DNA from 3 places in the Amycolatopsis camponoti genome. Region 3 is predicted to be linked to each of the others. Evidence: riboswitches for the same ligand, from Rfam matches in the RefSeq annotation. Region 3 holds a riboswitch; each other region holds the start of a gene.
The links. Region 3 has a riboswitch for S-adenosylmethionine ahead of AA23TX_RS02010 (methionine ABC transporter ATP-binding protein). Riboswitches for the same ligand answer to the same signal wherever they lie in the genome.

Region 1: it holds a riboswitch for S-adenosylmethionine, as region 3 does, so the genes downstream of both, AA23TX_RS29505 (aminotransferase class V-fold PLP-dependent enzyme) here and AA23TX_RS02010 (methionine ABC transporter ATP-binding protein) in region 3, are expected to answer to the same signal.
Region 2: it holds a riboswitch for S-adenosylmethionine, as region 3 does, so the genes downstream of both, thrC (threonine synthase) here and AA23TX_RS02010 (methionine ABC transporter ATP-binding protein) in region 3, are expected to answer to the same signal.

The regions. Positions count from the first base shown of each region.
Region 1 is NZ_CABVGP010000002.1:1,947,121-1,952,955, reverse strand. Features, by position in the region: gene lspA (signal peptidase II) at 1-595, opposite strand, end outside; gene AA23TX_RS29510 (hypothetical protein) at 617-1,258, opposite strand; gene AA23TX_RS29505 (aminotransferase class V-fold PLP-dependent enzyme) at 1,275-2,636, opposite strand; SAM riboswitch class IV at 2,674-2,788, opposite strand; gene AA23TX_RS29500 (M23 family metallopeptidase) at 2,872-3,525, opposite strand; gene AA23TX_RS29495 (potassium/proton antiporter) at 3,659-5,137, opposite strand; gene AA23TX_RS29490 (ArsR/SmtB family transcription factor) at 5,233-5,835, opposite strand, start outside.
Region 2 is NZ_CABVGP010000002.1:1,458,147-1,463,981, forward strand. Features, by position in the region: gene AA23TX_RS27380 (ComEC/Rec2 family competence protein) at 1-1,525, shown strand, start outside; gene thrC (threonine synthase) at 1,920-3,185, opposite strand; SAM riboswitch class I at 3,199-3,332, opposite strand; gene holA (DNA polymerase III subunit delta) at 3,469-4,449, shown strand; gene rpsT (30S ribosomal protein S20) at 4,733-4,993, opposite strand; gene AA23TX_RS27400 (DMT family transporter) at 5,319-5,835, shown strand, end outside.
Region 3 is NZ_CABVGP010000001.1:409,939-415,773, forward strand. Features, by position in the region: gene AA23TX_RS01995 (TatD family hydrolase) at 1-722, shown strand, start outside; gene AA23TX_RS02000 (resuscitation-promoting factor) at 1,010-2,434, shown strand; gene rsmA (16S rRNA (adenine(1518)-N(6)/adenine(1519)-N(6))-dimethyltransferase RsmA) at 2,615-3,451, shown strand; SAM riboswitch class I at 3,590-3,680, shown strand; gene AA23TX_RS02010 (methionine ABC transporter ATP-binding protein) at 3,890-4,903, shown strand; gene AA23TX_RS02015 (4-(cytidine 5'-diphospho)-2-C-methyl-D-erythritol kinase) at 4,975-5,835, shown strand, end outside.

The sequences.
Region 1 (5,835 bases), on a different contig from region 3:
TGGTCGACGTGCCGTCGTAGTCCTTGCCCAGCAGGGACAGCAGCACGATCAGCGCACCGCCGACGCAGATCGCCGAGTCGGCGATGTTGAAGATCGCGAAGCCCTTGCCGTTCGGGGCGAACGCCGAGATGAAGTCGACGACGTGGCCCTGCAGCCCGCCCGGCGCGCGGAAGACGCGGTCGGTCAGGTTGCCGAGAGCGCCGGCGAGCACGAGGCCGAGCCCGATGGCCCAGCCGATCGAGCGCAGCCGCCGGGACAGCCAGATGATCGCGACGACGACGGCCAGCGCGACGAGCGCGAGCACCCACGTCATGCCGGTGGCCATCGAGAACGCGGCACCCGGGTTGCGGATCACCTGCAGGTAGACGAGACCGCCGAGGATCCGGACCGGCTCCTTGCCCTCGAGGTTGGCGGCGACCAGGTTCTTCGTCACCAGGTCGATCGCCCAGAACACGACCGCGACGGCGAACACCCAGCCCACGCGGCGCTTCGGCAGCGGCTTCGCCGGCGCTTCCGGTGTCTCCCGCACGGTCTCGGGCACCGCCTCTTCGGGCGCGGCGGTGTCGGGTTCGGAGTGGCTGGGGTCGGTGCTCACCGCTCCATTGTCCACGGCTGGTCAGGGCGCGTCGGCGGCAGTGTCACGGGGCCGCCGCAGGAGCACCGCGAACGCGGCGGCGAACAGCACGCCCGCCGCGCCCAGCGCACCGCTGACCGGCGGCTGGAAGAGCACGGTGACCAGCGCGAACACCACGGCCACGGCCAGCACGAACCGGCTGCGCTCGTACGCCGCCAGCACCAGCAGCCCCAGCGCCGCCACGAGCGGGCCCCGGACGTCGCCGGACAGCCGCAACTCCAGCGCGCCGACCAGGTCGAGCAGCGGGAGGGCGACCAGTGCGCCCAGCGTCCCGAGCACGAAGCGGACCGGCCGCGGCGGTGTGCCGGCGCGGCGCAAGCCCAGCCAGTACCACCCGGCCACGGCGAGCACGACGGCGGCGAGACCGGCGAGCCAGCCGAGCGTCGCCGACGGCACGACGTCGGTGGAAGTGGCGATGGCGACGGCCGAGAGCCGGTTCTCGGGCATGCCCGCACCGCCGAGCCCGCCGGTGCCGAGGGACACCCCCCGGCTCAGCTCGTAGCCGCGCACGGTGGCGAACTCGCCGGCCACCGGGGTGGCCGGGACCAGCGCCACCACCGCCATCACGAGCAGGGCGAACCCCAGCGCGGCCAACGGGAACCAGAGTCGTCGTCCATCCCCCATCGGGGCAGGTTAGCGCTCAGCAGAACGGCGGCAGCTCGCGCGGGTCGCCGACCGGGGCCCAGCGGCCGTCGACCTTCGCGTACTCCCAGCGAGCCCCGCGCGCCACGATCTGGCGCAGCGCCAGCACCACCCGGTCGACGTGCTCTTCGGTGCTGCCCAGGCCGAGGCTGACGCGGATCGCCTGCTGCCCGCTGCCGCCGGCGACGCCGATGAGGCGCTTGGCCGCGATGTGGGCGCAGAACGCGCCGTCGCGCACGCCGATTCCGTATTCGGCGGACAGCACCGCCGCCACCCAGCCCGGGTCGAAGCCGTCGACGACGAAGCTGAGCGTGCCGACGCGGTCGACCGGCGCGTCGAACAGCCGCAGCTCGGCGCAGCCCGGGATGCCCTCGAGTCCCTTGCGCAGCCGGGTGAGCAGGGCCTGCTCGTGCGCCACGACGGCGTCCCAGTTCTCGCTCAGCGTCTCGCACGCGACGCCGAGCGCGTACACGCCGACGGTGTTGGGCGAGCCGGCTTCGTGCCGCTCGGGGCCGGTGTTCCAGACCACCGCGTCCTCGGTGACGAGCTTGGTCGCGCCGCCGCCGGCGAGGTACGGCCGGGCGGCGCGCAGCCAGTCGGCGCGGCCGATCAGCGCGCCCGCGCCGAAGGGCGCGTACAGCTTGTGGCCGGACAGGGCGACGTAGTCGACGTCCAGCTCCTTGAGCGAGATCCGGCGGTGCGGGGCCAGCTGCGCGGCGTCGAGCGCGATGCGGGCACCGTGCTTCCGGGCCACCGCGGCGATCTCCGCCACCGGCAGGAGCTCACCGGTCACATTGGACGCTCCGGTGACGACGACCAACCGGGGCCCCTGCGGGGAATCCGCGAGGGCTTCGTCCACAGCGGACACCGCGGCGAGGCGCGTGCGCGGGGTCGGGATCCGCCGGACGTTCGGGCCCTGCCACGGCAGCAGCGCGGCGTGGTGCTCGGTGTCGAAGACGACGACCGTGGTGTGCCGCGGCAGGCTGCGGGCGAGCAGGTTGAACGAGTCGGTGGTGTTGCGGGTGAAGACGACGGTGTCGGTGCGACGGGCGTCGACGAAGCGGCGCAGGACGTCGCGGGTGCGCTCGTAGAGGCGCGTCGAGACCTGGGACGCGAAGCCGGCACCGCGGTGGACGCTGGCGTACCAGGGCAGGAACTCGTCGACCTTCGTGCGGACGGCGTCGAGACAGGGGGCGCTCGCCGCGTGGTCGAGGTTGGCGTAGCCGATGGTTTCGCCGGTGACCAGCGGGACCCGCAGCGCGGCCCCGGCGACGGCCGGGATGTCCTGCGTGGCAAGGCTTTCGGCGAAGACGGCCCGGGCAGCGGTGGTGGTGCTGGTGCGATCGATGGCGAGAGTCATCGGTGCCTCCTCGGCGGTCCGGGGGACCCCGGCGAGGGGCCCGCGCTTGCCCGTCGCACGGCGCGACCGGCCCGGTCTTCACCCGGGGCACCCCACCGCGGTAGGAGGGTTGCCGGCCAGCAAGCCGGGGCTGAACGCTGGCACTCATGACCTGAGTCAGAAGGTAACCGAGAACGCCGCCACCGGCCAACCCCCGCCTCACATTCTGAGACGCCGCTCACACACCGTGAGGACCTCAGAGCTTCGCGCGGAAACGTCCCGGGAGCTGCGTCACGGCGTTGTCGGCGAGGTGCGTCGCCGTGCCGGTGTACTGCTCGGCGCCCGCGGTGAAGCGCCAGCCGCCGATCGACTTCCCGTCGACCGGTTCGCCGCTGGCCGCCGCGACGACCGTCGAGACCTCGGCGAACGACTTGCCGTCCCAGTTCGCCGCCGCCGGGGCACCGGGGAGGGTCCAGAGCGTGAAGTGCACGTGGGCGCCGGTGCTGCTGCCGCCGCACGGGAGCGCGTTGCCGGTCGAGCCGAGCTCGGCTCCGGCCTCGACGTGCTCACCGTCGGTGACCTCGATGCCCTCCATGTGGTAGTACCCGGTTCGCCAGCCGCCGTCGTGGTCGATGGTCACCCAGTCGCCGCCCGCGCAGTGCTGCAGGTGGACGGTGCCGGCCAGCGGCGCGCGCACGGTGCGGTCGGCCGGGCTGAAGTCGATGGCGTTCTTGACGCCGGTGCTGCCGTCGTCGGAGTGGATGCCGGCCGAGTAGACCTGCTGACCGGCTTTGAACGGCAGGGCGAGCGCCGGAAACGGAGCCACTTCGGCGGTCGCGGTGGCGGGGACGGCCAGCCCGAGTCCGGCCGTGGCAGCGACGAGCAGAACCGCGAGACGAAGCTTTATCACCGTGCGTACTCCTCTGACTTGATGTTCACCCATTCGAACCAGTCGATGCGGGCGCACTGTAAGCCAAAAGAGGGAACCTTGGGAAGATCGAGTGAGATTTTCGTGAACCGGGGCGAGTACCACCCCGGCCGGCTCAGCGGCCGGACTCGCCCTTCCAGCGGGCCAGGCGGCCGGCCCGGTCCACCGCGCGGAGCCGGCGCTCGACGGAGTCGCGGACCTCGCTGGTCGTGACCACCAGCAGCTGGTCCAGCTCCTGCAGCCGGCTGGTCTTCTGCGGGGTGAAGCCGGCGCCTTCGCGCACGAGCAGGCTGACCGTCGCACCGACCGGCAGCCGCAGCTCCGACAGGTACACGCCGTGCAGCTTCGACCCGGGCTGGATGCGGACCTGCAGCAGTTCGGCACCCAGCTCGTCCAGCGGCGCGGAGTCGACTTCGATCTCGTGCGGCTCGGACTTCTTCGCCAGCCCGAGCCAGCGCCCGAGCGGCCCGAGCGTCGCCCCCTGGACCAGCGTCAGCACGATGACCAGCACGAACACCGCGTTGACCAGCCGTTGCGCGCCGGGCACCCCCTGCGACAGCGGGATCATGGCGAGCACGATCGGCACCGCGCCGCGCAGCCCGGCCCACGACAGGAACGCCTGCTCCCGCCACGGCAGGCGGAACGGCAGCATCGCCAGCACGACCGAGATCGGCCGGGCCAGCAGCAGCACGACGGCCCCGGCGACCAGGCCCGGCACCACCGCCTCGAGCACCCGGCCCGGCGAGGCGAACAGGCCGAGCAGCACGAACAGCCCGATCTGCGCCAGCCAGCCGAGGCCCTCGGCGAACGACAGCGTGTCCGAGCGGTGCGGCAGCCGCGAGTTGCCGAGCACCAGCGCGGCGACGTAGGTGGCGAGCAGCCCGGACGCGTGCAGCAGCTGCCCGGACGAGTAGGCGACGACGCACACCGCGACCGTGGCGAGCGGGTAGAGCCCGGTCGCCGGCAGCGCGGCGCGGCGCAGCGCGATCCCGCCGAGCCAGCCGAAGGCGAGCCCGATCGCCAGGCCCGCCCCGAGCTCGTAGACGACCAGCAGCGGCAGCGTCCAGTCCACAGTGGCGCCTTCGGCCAGCACCACGACGGCGATGTACGCCGGCGCGTCGTTGATGCCCGACTCCAGCTCCAGCGCCCCGGTGAGCCGTTTGCCGATCCCGGCCGAGCGCAGCACCGAGAACACCGCGGCCGCGTCGGTCGAGGCGAGCACCGCGCCCCAGAGCAGCGCGAACCGCCAGTCGAGGCCCAGCAGCCAGTGCAGGGCGGCGCCGGTGACCGCGACGCTCACCACAACGGCCACAGTGGACAGTGCGATACCGATGCCCAGCGCGGGTTTCACCGCCGACCAGCGCGTCGTCAGCCCGCCTTCGGCGAGGATCATGACGAGCGCGGCGAGGCCGAGCGACTGGGTCAGCTCGGGGTTGTCGAACCGGATGCCGAAGCCGGCTTCGCCCAGCAGCACACCGATCGCGAGGTAGAGCAGCAGCGAAGGCAGGCCCAACCGGATCGACACGCGCACGGCGAGCACGGAGGCGAGCAGCACGACACCACCGACGCCGAGCAGCAGGGGGAGCTGGTCCATGCCGCCTCCCTCCGAGTGCCGTGGGCCCTCAGAATAGTGAAGCGGTCGAGTTAACTCCTTCGTGTACCGCTGGGGCGCGCCGAGGGCGTGGTGTGTTAAGGCCCACCGAGCGCGGCGAGGTCGACACCGAGCGCCGCGAACGGCTTCTCCGCCGCCGGAAACACCTTCACCGCGCGATGCCCGTCGCGGCCGACCCAGCCGGCGGCGACCGCGCGCTCGAGCAACGCCGCGGGCACGGCCCCGGCCAGGTGGTCGCGCCGCTCCGTCCAATCCAGACAGTCGCGCAGCGGCGACCGCCGCCCGGTCGCGACCGGGACGCCGAGCTCGGCCAGCACCTCGCGGCCGCGGCCGGTCAGCGCCAGCCCGCCGTCGGCGTCGACCAGGCCGGCGGCCAGCATGCCGTCGCGGACGGCGACACCGAGCACGCCGGCGAGGTGGTCGTAACAGGTCCGCGCGAACCCGAGCCGCTTCACCCGCAACGAGGACTTCAGCCCGGTCACCGGCCGGTGCCCGCCCGTTCGTCGGGGGCTCCGGGTGGCGGAGCCCCCGGCCCGGGGCAGCGCCCCGGATGTCACAGCGTGCTGGGCCAGGTGCTCGATCAGCTCGGCGACGCGCGGGTCGGCGATCCGGACGTAGCTGGCCCGGCCCTGCTTGACCCGGGCGACGAACCCGGCGTCGACCAGGCGGGTGACGTGCTC
Region 2 (5,835 bases), on a different contig from region 3:
GGTGGCGGCCGGCGCGTGCCTGGTCGGGTTCCTCGTCCTGGTCGGCCCGGAGCCGAGCGTGCTGCGCGCGGGGGTGATGGCGGCGGTCGCGTTGCTGGCTCTGGCGCTGGGCAAGCGAGGTTCGGCGTTGCCCGCACTGGCTTTCGCGGTGGCTGCGCTGGTGGTGACGGATCCGGCGATGGCGACGGACTTCGGGTTCGCGCTGTCGGTGTTCGCCACGGCCGGGCTGGTCCTCCTCGCGCCCCGCTGGGCCGTCGCGCTGGCTCGTCGCGGTGTCCCGCCGGGATTCGCCGAAGGGCTGGCGATCCCGCTGGCGGCCTTCCTCGTGACCGCGCCGGTCATCGCGGGCATGGCGGGCACGGTGAGCCTGGTTTCGGTGCTGACCAACGTCCTCGCCGCGCCCGTCGTGGCCCCCGCGACGGTGCTCGGCGTGCTGGCGACGGTGATCGGGCCTTGGTGGCCGGGTGCCGGGAAGGTCCTGGTGCACCTGGCCGACCCGGAGGCCCGGTGGCTGATCACCGTGGCGCGCCACGGCGCGCGGGCTCCCGGCGCGGTCGTCGCCTGGCCCGGCGGCTGGTCGGGCGGGCTGCTCGCGGCCGCCGTGCTGGCGGTGCTGGTGCTGGCCGCTCGGCGCCGGCGCGTGCGGTTGGTAATGGCGGTGCTCGTCGTCGGCGCGCTGCTGGTCTTCGTGCCGGTCCGGGTGCTCGCGCCGGCGTGGCCACCGCGGAACTGGGCGATGGTCGAGTGCGACGTCGGGCAGGGCGACGCCGTCGTGCTGGCGACCGCCGAGCCGGGACGCGCGGTCGTCGTGGACACCGGACCCGAGCCGGGACCGGTCGACGAGTGCCTGCACCGGCTGGCGGTCGACCGGATCCCGCTGCTGGTGCTGAGTCACCTGCACGCCGACCACATCGGCGGGCTGACATCGGTCTTCGACGGCCGGGCGGTCGGCGGGATCGCCGTCGGCCCCGGGCGGGCGCCGGAGTGGGCGTGGCGGCAGGTCGCCGCGGAGGCTCGCCGGCAGGGGGTGCCCCTGGTGGAGCTGAGCCCGGGGGAGCGGCTGACGTGGCCCGGGCTGTCGCTCGACGTGCTCGGCCCGCGCTACGTGCCGGAGCGTTCGGCCGGTCTGCAGGACGGCACAACGATCAACAACAGCTCGGTCGTCCTGCGAGCACGGACCCCGGCCGGCCGGGTGCTCCTGACCGGCGACGTCGAACTGGCGGCCCAGGCCGACCTGCTGGCCGACGGCGACGACCTGAAAGCGGAGGTGTTGAAGGTGCCCCACCACGGCTCGCGCTACTCGTTGCCGGCGTTCCTCACGGCGGTCGGGCCGCGGGTGGCATTGGTCAGCGTGGGCGCGGGCAACACCTACGGGCACCCGAACAAGTCCACAATGGACACCTTGACGGCGCTCGGAGCCTTGGTCACCCGGACCGACATGGACGGCGACACGGCGGTGGTCGGCGACCCGGCAGGCCCGGCGGTAGCGCGACGGGGCGAGCCGCGCGGCCCGCCGCGCCGCTGAAGCCGGAGCTGGCCCCGCGAGCCCGCCCTGCAGCGGAGGTCAGTAGCCGAGCTTCTTGATCGCTTTGACGAACAGCCTGGCGGCGTTGGCCGGACCGATGCGGGTGGCGGCGCAGCGGAGGCGGGCGGCCCAGCACGTGGTCCGCCTCGCCGTTGAGCGAAGTCGCCTGTCCGCAATAAGACCCCGAGAGGAGGTACTCGCCGGGCGGGCAGCGGAGTCTACCCCGGCCGCGGAGGTCAGTAGCCGAGCTTCTTCTTCATGGCTTCGCTGCACAGCTCGGCGGTGCCGGCTGGACCGACGTGGGCCGTTGAGCGGAAGTCATCTGTCCCGCGAACAAAAATCCGAAAGGAGGCACTCGCCGGGGCGGGCAGTGAACCCGCCCCGGCGAAGGACGTCAGTAGCCGAGCGCCTCGTTCACTGCCTTGGCGGACGCGGCCACGGTCGCCTTCGGGCCGATGTGGTTCTCGACCGCGTCGAGGGTCTTGAGGCCGTCGCCGGTGATCAGGAGCACCGTCTCGGCGTCCGGGTCCAGCTTGCCGGTCTCGACCAGCTTCTTCGCCGTCGCGACGGTGACCCCGCCCGCGGTCTCGGTGAAGATGCCTTCGGTGCGGGCCAGCAGCCGGATGCCCTCGACGACCTCTTCGTCGGTGACGTCCTCGATCGCGCCGCCGGTGCGGTTGACGATGTCGAGCACGTACGGGCCGTCGGCCGGGTTGCCGATCGCCAGGGATTTGGCGATCGTGTCCGGCTTCACCGGCTGGACCACGTCCTGGCCGGCGCGGAACGCGGCCGACACCGGCGAGCAACCGGTGGCCTGCGCGCCGAACACCTTGTACGGGCTGGCGTCCACGAGACCGAGCTGGCCCAGCTCGCGGAAACCCTTGTCCACCTTGGTCAACTGCGAACCGGAGGCGATCGGCACGACGATCTGCGGCGGGATGCGCCAGCCGAGCTGCTCGGCGACCTCGAAGGCCAGCGTCTTCGAGCCTTCCGAGTAGTACGGCCGGACGTTCACGTTGACGAACGCCCACTTCGGGTGCTCGCCGGCGAGCTCGGTGGCGAGGCGGTTGACGTCGTCGTAGTTGCCGTCGACGGCGATCAGGTCGCCGTCGTAGACCGCGGTGGTGAGGATCTTGGCGCGCTCGAGGGTCTTCGGGATCAGCACGACCGACCGCCAGCCCGCGCGGGCCGCGGCGGCGGCCGTCGCGTTGGCCAGGTTGCCGGTCGACGGACAGGCGAGCACCTCGAACCCGAACTCGCGGGCCGCGGCCAGCGCGACGGCGACCACGCGGTCCTTGAAGGAGTGCGTCGGGTTGCCGGTGTCGTCCTTGACCCACAAGCGCTTGAGGCCGAGTTCCTTGGCGAGGCGGTCGGCGCGGATCAGCCGGGTCGCGCCGGGCTCGGTGTTCGGGATCTCTTCGATGTTGGACGGCACCGGGAGGAGCTTCTTGTAGCGCCAGATGTTCTTGGGGCCGGCCTCGATGTCTTCGCGGCGGACGCGGCCGAAGTCGTAGGCGACCTCGAGCGGCGAGAAGTCCTCGGCGGAGACGAACTCCGGGGCGAGCGGCTGCCGGTGGCCCTCTTCCTTCGACACCAGTTCGACGGCGGGACCGAGATCCGGGGTCTTCGTGGTGGAGGTCGTTCCGAGGGTGGCGGTCATCGCGAGGTTCCTTTCCTCATCTGCCCCGCCGAAGCGGGCCGGAATTGGCACCGTGGTCGTCAGCTACCCCGCGATCGCGGGATGACAGGCTGTACGCCGGTTGCCGGGGCTTCGTCGGGCCGTTCCCTCTGCCCCTCTGGATGAGCGGTATTCGGTTGTCGGTGCGCGCCAAGAAGCGCGCCGCCTCGAGGACACCGTACGACATGGCGCTCACGCTGTGCCATGGTGGCCGCTCGACATCACCGGAGCGGGCGCACGAGACCGCAAGTGAGAGGATCCACCCGTGACCGCGCAAGCCACCGCCCCGGCCCCGCTTCACCTGGTCCTGGGTGAGGAAGAACTGCTGATCGAGCGCGCCGTGCGGGAGACGCTCGCCGCGTCCCGCGCGCTCGACGCCACGGCCGAGCTGACTCGCGTCCGGGTGTCGGATCTCACAGCCCCCGAGCTGGCCGAACTCGTCAGCCCGTCGCTGTTCAGCGAGGGTCGCGTGATCGTCTTGGAGTCGGCGCAGGACATCTCGCAGGAGCTTTCCGACGCGGTGGCGTCCTACCTGAAGGACCCGGCGGACGGTGTCGTGCTGGTCGTCGTGCACACCGGCGGCGGGCGCAGCAAGGCGGGCAAGACGCTCCCGGCGGTGCTGAAGAAGGCCGGCGCGGAGGTCACCGAGTGCCCGAAGATGACCAAGCCGGCCGAGCGCGAGCAGTTCGTACGGCACGAGGTGCGCCGCGCGGGCGGCAAGATCGACCCGGGCGGAGTCGCCGCTCTGATCGACGCCGTGGGGTCCGACCTGCGAGAACTCTCCTCGGCGGCGACGCAACTGGTGGCGGACGCCGGCGGAACCGTCGACGCGGACGCAGTCCATCGCTACCACCGCGGGCGCGCTGACGTGACCGGCTTCGCGGTCGCGGAGAAGGCCGTGAGCGGCGACCGTTCGGCGGCGCTGGAGTCGCTGCGCTGGGCGATGCAGCTGGGCGTCCCGCACGTCCTGGTGGCGGACGCGCTGGCCGACGCGGTCCGCACGATCGCCCGGGTCTCGGGCGCGGGCCGGGGCAACCCGAACCAGCTGGCGGGCGAGCTGGGCATGCCGCCGTGGAAGATCCGCAAGGCCCAGGGCCAGGTCCGGGGCTGGAACCAGGACGGCCTGGCGACGGCGATGCGCGTGGTGGCGAGGCTGAACGCCGAGGTCAAGGGCGTGGCGGCCGACCCGGGCTACGCGTTGGAGCGCGCGGTCCTCGAGGTAGCGGCCGCCAAGGGCGACCGCTGACGGCGGTGAAACGAGCCGCGCCCACCGGCTCCCGCCGCGCCCACCGGCTCCCGCCGCGCCCACCGGCTCCCGCCGCGGCTCCCGCGCGGGCGGTCATGACGGGTCTCGCGCGGTCGGCGTTGCCGTACGCGAGTACTGATCAGGGCTCGCGGCAAGCGACCGGCGGGTGCAGCTCTGCCGCTCGCGGGAATGTGCCGACGCCGATCCACTGCGCGCGCCGCGCAAGCTCCGGGCATGAAGAAAGCCCCGGCCGAAGCCGGGGCTTTCCCAGAAATCAACCGGCTCAGAGCGCGTTGACGCGCTTCGCCAGCGCCGACTTCTTGTTGGCGGCCTGGTTGGCGTGGATGACGCCCTTCGAGACGGCCTTGTCCAGCTTCTGGGCGGCGTCGCGCTGCAGCTCGACGGCCTTGGCCTTGTCGCCGGACTCGGCGGCTTCGCGAACCTTGCGGATCGCGGTCTTCACCGAGGACCGGATCGCCTGGTTGCGCTGACGCGCCTTCTCGTTCGTCGTGATGCGCTTGATCTGCGACTTGATGTTGGCCATAGGGCAACTCCTGTTTCACTCGGTGAGATCGCCGCCGCGCTGAAGTGGCCCCGCGGAAAGCGGGTTTCCTCCATGACGGAATGCCGCACGGGCAGCGAGCGACCACTTTAACAGCCGGGCCGCGGACGCCCGGAGCCGGGAGTATCGTGGGCGGCGGCAGTGCCTAGGGTTCCGTCGCCGGTCTGCGCTCCCGCTCCACACAACCAGGACCGGCGGGTCTGGTCCGAGCGGCACCATCGGCGGGCCCGGACGGCCGGTCGTTCATCTGACGGGGCAAAAGCCTGGAGGACCCGGTTTTCGCGCGCGCGAAAACCCGAAGGGTCCCATGAACACCACCGCCCTCTCGCTCGTCCTCGTCGCCGCCGTCGTGCACGCCGCGTGGAACCTGGCCGCCAAGCGGATCTCCTCCGGTGGCACCCAGTTCGTCTGGCTCTACTACACCGCTTCCGCCGTCGTGCTGCTGCCGGTCACGGTCGTGCTGCTCGTCGTGGAAGACGACCGTCCACAGTGGAGCTGGCTGGTGGCCGCGGTGGTCACGTCGGTGCTGCACATCGTCTACGGCATCGTGCTGCAGCGCGGGTACCGCGTCGGCGACCTCTCCGTCGTCTACCCCGTCGCGCGGGGCACCGGGCCGCTGCTGTCGGTGCTGGCCGCCGTCCTCGTGCTCGGCGAGCGGCCCGGCTGGCTCGGCCTGCTCGGCGCGTTCCTGGTGATCGCCGGGGTGCTCGTGATCAGCACCGGCCGCCAGGGCGGCGACCCGAAGGCCGTCAAGGCCGGCATCCTCTACGGCCTCCTGACCGGGGCCGTCATCGCCGGCTACACCCTCTGGGACGCGCACTCGG
Region 3 (5,835 bases):
CCGTGGTCGACCGCGCCGAGCGCGCGGGTGTCGCCCGCGTCGTCACGGTGGCCGACGACCTCGCGTCGGCCCGCTGGGCGGCCGAGGCGGCGACCTGGGACAGCCGGGTCTGGGCCGCCGTCGCGATCCACCCGACGCGGACCAAGGAGTTCGGCGAGGCCGAGAGGTCCGAAGTGGAGCGCCTGGCCGCGCAGGACCGCGTGGTCGCCGTCGGCGAGACCGGCCTCGACTACTACTGGGACTACTCGCCCCACGACGCCCAGCAGGAAGCCTTCCGCTGGCACATCGACCTCGCCAAGCGGCTGGACAAGCCGCTGATGATCCACGACCGCGAGGCCCACGACGACGTGCTGCGCATCCTGGCCGAAGAGAATGCGCCGAATGCCGTAATCTTCCATTGTTTTTCCGGGGACGCCGAAATGGCACGCAAGTGCGTCGACGCGGGATACGTCCTTTCCTTCGCCGGCACGGTGACGTTCAAGAACGCGAAGGGGCTCCACGAGGCGGCCCGGCTCTGCCCGGCGGACCAGTACCTCGTCGAAACCGACGCACCGTTTCTGACCCCCCACCCGTTCCGTGGACGGCCGAACGAGCCGTTCGGCGCGGCTTACACCGTTCGTCACCTCGCGGCGCTCAGGGGCGAAGCTGTCCACGAAGTCGCCCAATCGGTCCGGACCACTGCCGAGCGGGTCTACCGACTCCCCAGTGTCACAACGGGGTGAACGCACTGCGACATCAGGGTTCCTTGATCGTCCACCTGATGGAGTGACGGGGATCACGACACTCCGGGGGGTGTTTGCGCAACCCGGCGGGACCCGTTACTGTCCCGTGATCGTGCCGGTCGGTACTGCACCATGCAGTTGCCGACTGTTACGCCCACAGTCACGTCAGTGCACGTCGGGGAAGCGGAACCGGGTAGGTACGACCGGAACCGTGACGATGGCGCCGGCTGCGGGCCCAGACGTAAAGACGCCGCCCCGAACGGCGTCTTGGGAAAGGGAACGACCCGGTGACAGGTAGCAGACAGGCTGGAGCGCGCTCCGCCGTCCTCGAACGCAGTTATTTCGAGGACACCGCGTACGGTCAGCTCGACTTCTCCGACGACCCGAACATCACGCAGCAGGACATCCTCGCCGCGCTCGGCCCCGACGCCGACGCGATGATGGCCGAGATCGACGTCGACGTCGACGAGCTGATCCGCCTCATCAACGCGGAAACCACTTTCCTTCCCCCGATCGTCCTCCCGGACGAGTTCGAGGCGGACCGGACCGCGTCCCCGCAGGCCAAGAAGGCCGCGATGGACGAGAGCATCCGGGCGACCTCCAAGGTCTGGAAGCGCCGCTTCCTCAAGGGCGCCGTCCTCAGCGTCATGATCAGCGTCGCCGGCGGCGGCGCGGCCGCGCTGGCGATGAACAAGAGCATCACCGTCGACGTCGACGGCCAGCAGACCACCGTGCACTCGTTCGGCGACACCGTCGGCGAGGTGCTGGAGGACGCCGGCCTGTCGGTCGGCGCGCACGACTCGCTCTCCCCGTCCCCCCAGGCGGAGGTCGGCGACGGCGGGGTCATCAAGCTCGAGCGCGGCCGCCAGCTGAAGATGATCGTCGACGGCTCGGAGCACACCTCCTGGGTCCGCGCGACCCACCTCGGCGACGCGCTGGGTCAGCTCGGCATGGCCGGCGTGGACAAGCCCGGCACGTGGATGTCGATGCCGAAGGACGGCGAGCTGCCGCTGCAGGGCGCCACGGTCGAGATCAAGACCCTCAAGAACCTCACGCTCTACGACGGCGCCAACGCGCCGAAGAAGGTCACCACGACCGCGGTCACCACGAAGGAGTTCCTGGGCGAGTACAAGCTCACCCTGGGCCCGGAGGACCAGGCCGAGGGTGGCTTGGACGTCAAGCTGACCGACGGCGCCGAGGTGCACATCAGCCGCACCGGCGTCTCGACGGTCGTCCAGAAGGAAGACATCGCCCCGCCCGAGCAGAAGGTCGACGACCCGGACCTGGCCAAGGGCAAGACCTCGGTCGAGGACCCGGGCACCCCGGGCGAGAAGATGGTGACCTACAAGGTCACGCAGAAGAACGGCAAAGAGGTCTCCCGCGAGAGCATCTCCGAGCAGGTCATCACCCAGCCGAAGCCGAAGATCATCCACGTCGGCACCAAGCAGGCCCCGACGCCGGCGATCGGCGACGGCTCCTCGTGGGACCGCATCGCGCAGTGCGAGTCGGGCGGCAACTGGGCCATCAACACCGGCAACGGCTACTACGGCGGCCTCCAGTTCGACAAGCGCACGTGGGACGCCTACGGCGGCGACGCCTACGCGAACCTGCCGAGCCAGGCTTCGCGTGAGCAGCAGATCGCGATCGCGGAGAAGGTCCGCGACGCCCGCGGCGGCTACAGCGCCTGGCCGGTCTGCGGCAAGAAGGCCTGACACGCTTTTCGAGCGGCCCTCACCTCGCCGAGGTGAGGGCCGTTTCGCGTGCGCGAAGAGGCATCACGCGTGTCCCGAGGGGCATCACTCGTGATCAGGCGGGCATCGCGCGTGATGCCCTTCCCATCACGCGTGATGCCTGCCCAGTCACGCGTGATGCCCCATCGGTAGGCTTCAGCGGTGGTTGAACTGTTGGGACCTGCCGAGATCCGCGGGCTGGCGGCCGAGCTGGACGTGCGGCCGACCAAGAAGCTCGGGCAGAACTTCGTGCACGATCCCAACACCGTCCGGCGGATCGTCGAGCTGGCGAACGTCGGCCCGGACGACGTCGTCCTCGAGGTCGGGCCCGGGCTCGGGTCGCTGACCCTCGGGCTGCTCGCCACCGGCGCGCGCGTCGTCGCCGTCGAGATCGATCCCAAGCTCGCCGAACGGCTGCCCAAGACCGTCGCCGAGCGGGGTCTCGAGGCCGCGGAACGGCTGACCGTCGTCGAAGCCGACGCGATGCGCGTCAGCAAGGACGATCTGGGCGAGCCGACCGCGCTCGTCGCCAACCTGCCCTACAACGTCGCCGTCCCGGTCGTGCTGCACCTGCTCGCCGAGGTGCCGTCCCTGACGTCCGGCCTCGTCATGGTCCAGACCGAGGTCGCCGACCGGATGGCGGCCGGCCCCGGCAGCCGGATCTACGGCGTGCCGAGCGTCAAGCTCGCCTGGTACGGCCCGGCGCGCAAGGTCGCCGCCGTGCCGCGTTCGGTGTTCTGGCCGGTGCCGAACGTCGACTCCGCGCTCGTCGCCTTCGAGCGCGGTGACGCTCCGGCGTCGGACGACCGCGATCGGCTCTTCGGGCTCGTCGACGCCGCTTTCTCACAACGCCGGAAGACGCTCCGGGCCGCGCTGGCGGGCTGGGCGGGCTCGGCCGAACGGGCCGGGGAGCTGCTCACGGCCGCCGGGATCGACCCGAAAACCCGCGGTGAGCAGCTGGACGTGCACGACTTCGCCCGGCTCGCCGCCGCCCGTTAGCACGTCCACAGTGGAAGTCAACGCCGGTCGGTGAAAATACGCCTCTTGACGTGCGATCTCGCGATTCGGACACCTCCACTCGTGTGATCTGGGCCAACAGGCTTGCTTTCGCTCCTCGGGATCGGCTTTACTCGGAAGCGTCCATCCCGAGCGACTGAGAGACCTGGCTCGCCGAAGTCGCAGCAACCACCCTCCACAGGGCAGGTGCTACCGCCAGGACCGATGGAGGCCGTTTCCGATGAAGAGGGTAGCTCGCCCCCTGCTCCTGACCAGGCGTCGCGTAGTCGACGAAGGCCGCCGCTCCGTGACCGCATGTCGACGCTCCCACTGAGCTTGTCGTAGCCGGTCCACCCCTTCTTCACGCACCGTCCACATAGGACGGACTTTGCCTGCGGCCGGGTGCCGTTTCGTGCGCGCACCCCGTTTTCTGGAGCCTTCGTGATCACCGTCGAAAACCTGTCCAAAACCTTTGCCACCAACGGAAACTCGGTCGTCGCCCTGCGCGACGTGAGCGTCGAGGTCCAGGCCGGCTCGCTGTTCGGCGTGGTCGGCCCGGCCGGGTCCGGCAAGTCCGTCCTCGCCCGCTGCATCGCGCTGCAGGAGCGGCCCGACCGCGGCGTCGTCCGCCTCGACGGCCTCAACACCGGCACCCTCGACGGCCGCCGGCTGCGCGAGATCCGCCGTCAGCTCGGCGTCGTTTCGACGAAACCGGAGCTGATCGCCGAGCGCACGATCGCCGGCAACATCGCCTCCCCGCTCGAGCAGCTCGGCGTCGACGGCCCACAGCGCCGGAGCCGGGTCGGCTCGCTCCTCGACCTCGTCGGCCTGACGCAGCGTGCGACGCAGCGTCCCGGCGAGCTGACCGAGGGCCAGCTCCGCCGCGTCGCGGTCGCGAAGGCGCTGGCCGCGGCGCCGGCCGTGCTGCTCGCCGACGACCCGACCGCCGGCATCGACCCGGAGGAGGCCGGCGCGGTGCTCACCGTGCTCGACCGCGCCCGCGCCGAGTTGGGTACCACCATCGTGGTCACGACCCCGGACGCCGGCGTGGTCCGCCGGGTCTGCGACGACGTCGCGGTGCTCGAAGACGGCACGGTCGTCGAGCGCGGCACCGTCCTCGACCTGGTCTCGAACCCGGCCAGCCGCACGGCGCAGGCGCTGCTGCCCGCTATCGAGACGACCCGCGCCCAGATCGCGCGCTACGACCGCTCGGCCGACGTCGTGCTGGTCGGCTTCGCCTCGGTCGGCGCGCTGCTGCCCGAGGCCGCGGGCCGCTTCGACGTCGAGTTCGCCACGATCGGCGGCGGCCTGACCCGGATCGGCGACACGCCGGTCGGCCGGTTCCGCCTCGGCGTTCGCGGCGAGCGGGCCGACGCGGCGCTGGCGTGGGTCGCCGAGCGCGGCGGCCACGTGACGCACACCGCGCGCGGACCCCAGGGTGTTGCCGCAGCCTGATCTCAGACGCCGAAGACGCCCCGATGCGCACGTCGCATCGGGGCGTTTCCGTGGCCACGTAGGCTGGTCGGGTGCTCGCTGTAGTTCCGCCCCCAGTCACCGTCCGGGTCCCGGCCAAGGTCAACCTGCACCTGGCGGTCGACGACCTGCGCGAAGACGGTTACCACGAGCTGGTGACCGTGTTCCAGGCTCTGTCGCTGACCGACGAGGTGACCGTCGCGGTCACCGACGAGCCGGGGCTGGAGATCTACGGCGAGGGCGAAGGCTCGGTGCTCGCCGACGGCACCAACCTGGCCTGGCGCGCGGTCGAAGCGCTCTCCGCGCACGTCGGCCGCACCGAAGAGCCGAACGTCCGGGTGGTGCTGCGCAAGGGCATCCCGGTCGCGGGCGGCATGGCGGGCGGCAGCGCCGACGCCGCGGCGACCCTGGTCGGGCTGTCGAGCCTCTGGAACCTCGACGTCACGCGCGACGAGCTGGCCGAGATCGCCGCCGGCCTGGGCAGCGACGTCCCGTTCGCCCTCTACGGCGGCACGGCACTGGGCACCGGCCGGGGCGAGCAGCTCGTCCCGGTGCTGTCGCGGCACACGTTCCACTGGGTGCTGGCCTTCGACTCCGAAGGCCTGTCGACGCCGAAGGTGTTCAAGGAGCTGGACCGCCTGCGCGCGGCGGGCAACCCGCCGCGGATCGGCTCGCACACCCCGGTCGTCGAAGCACTGGCCTCGGGCGACCCGCGGCAGCTGGCGCTGCTGCTGGGCAACGACCTCCAGGCGGCAGCGGTCTCGCTGCGGCCCGAACTGCGCCGGACGCTGCGGGCCGGCGTCAACGCGGGCGCGCTCGCCGGCACGGTCTCCGGATCCGGCCCGACGTGCGCGTTCCTCTGCGAGGACGCGCGGTCGGCGGTGGAGGTCGCCGCGGAGCTGTCGGGCGCGGGG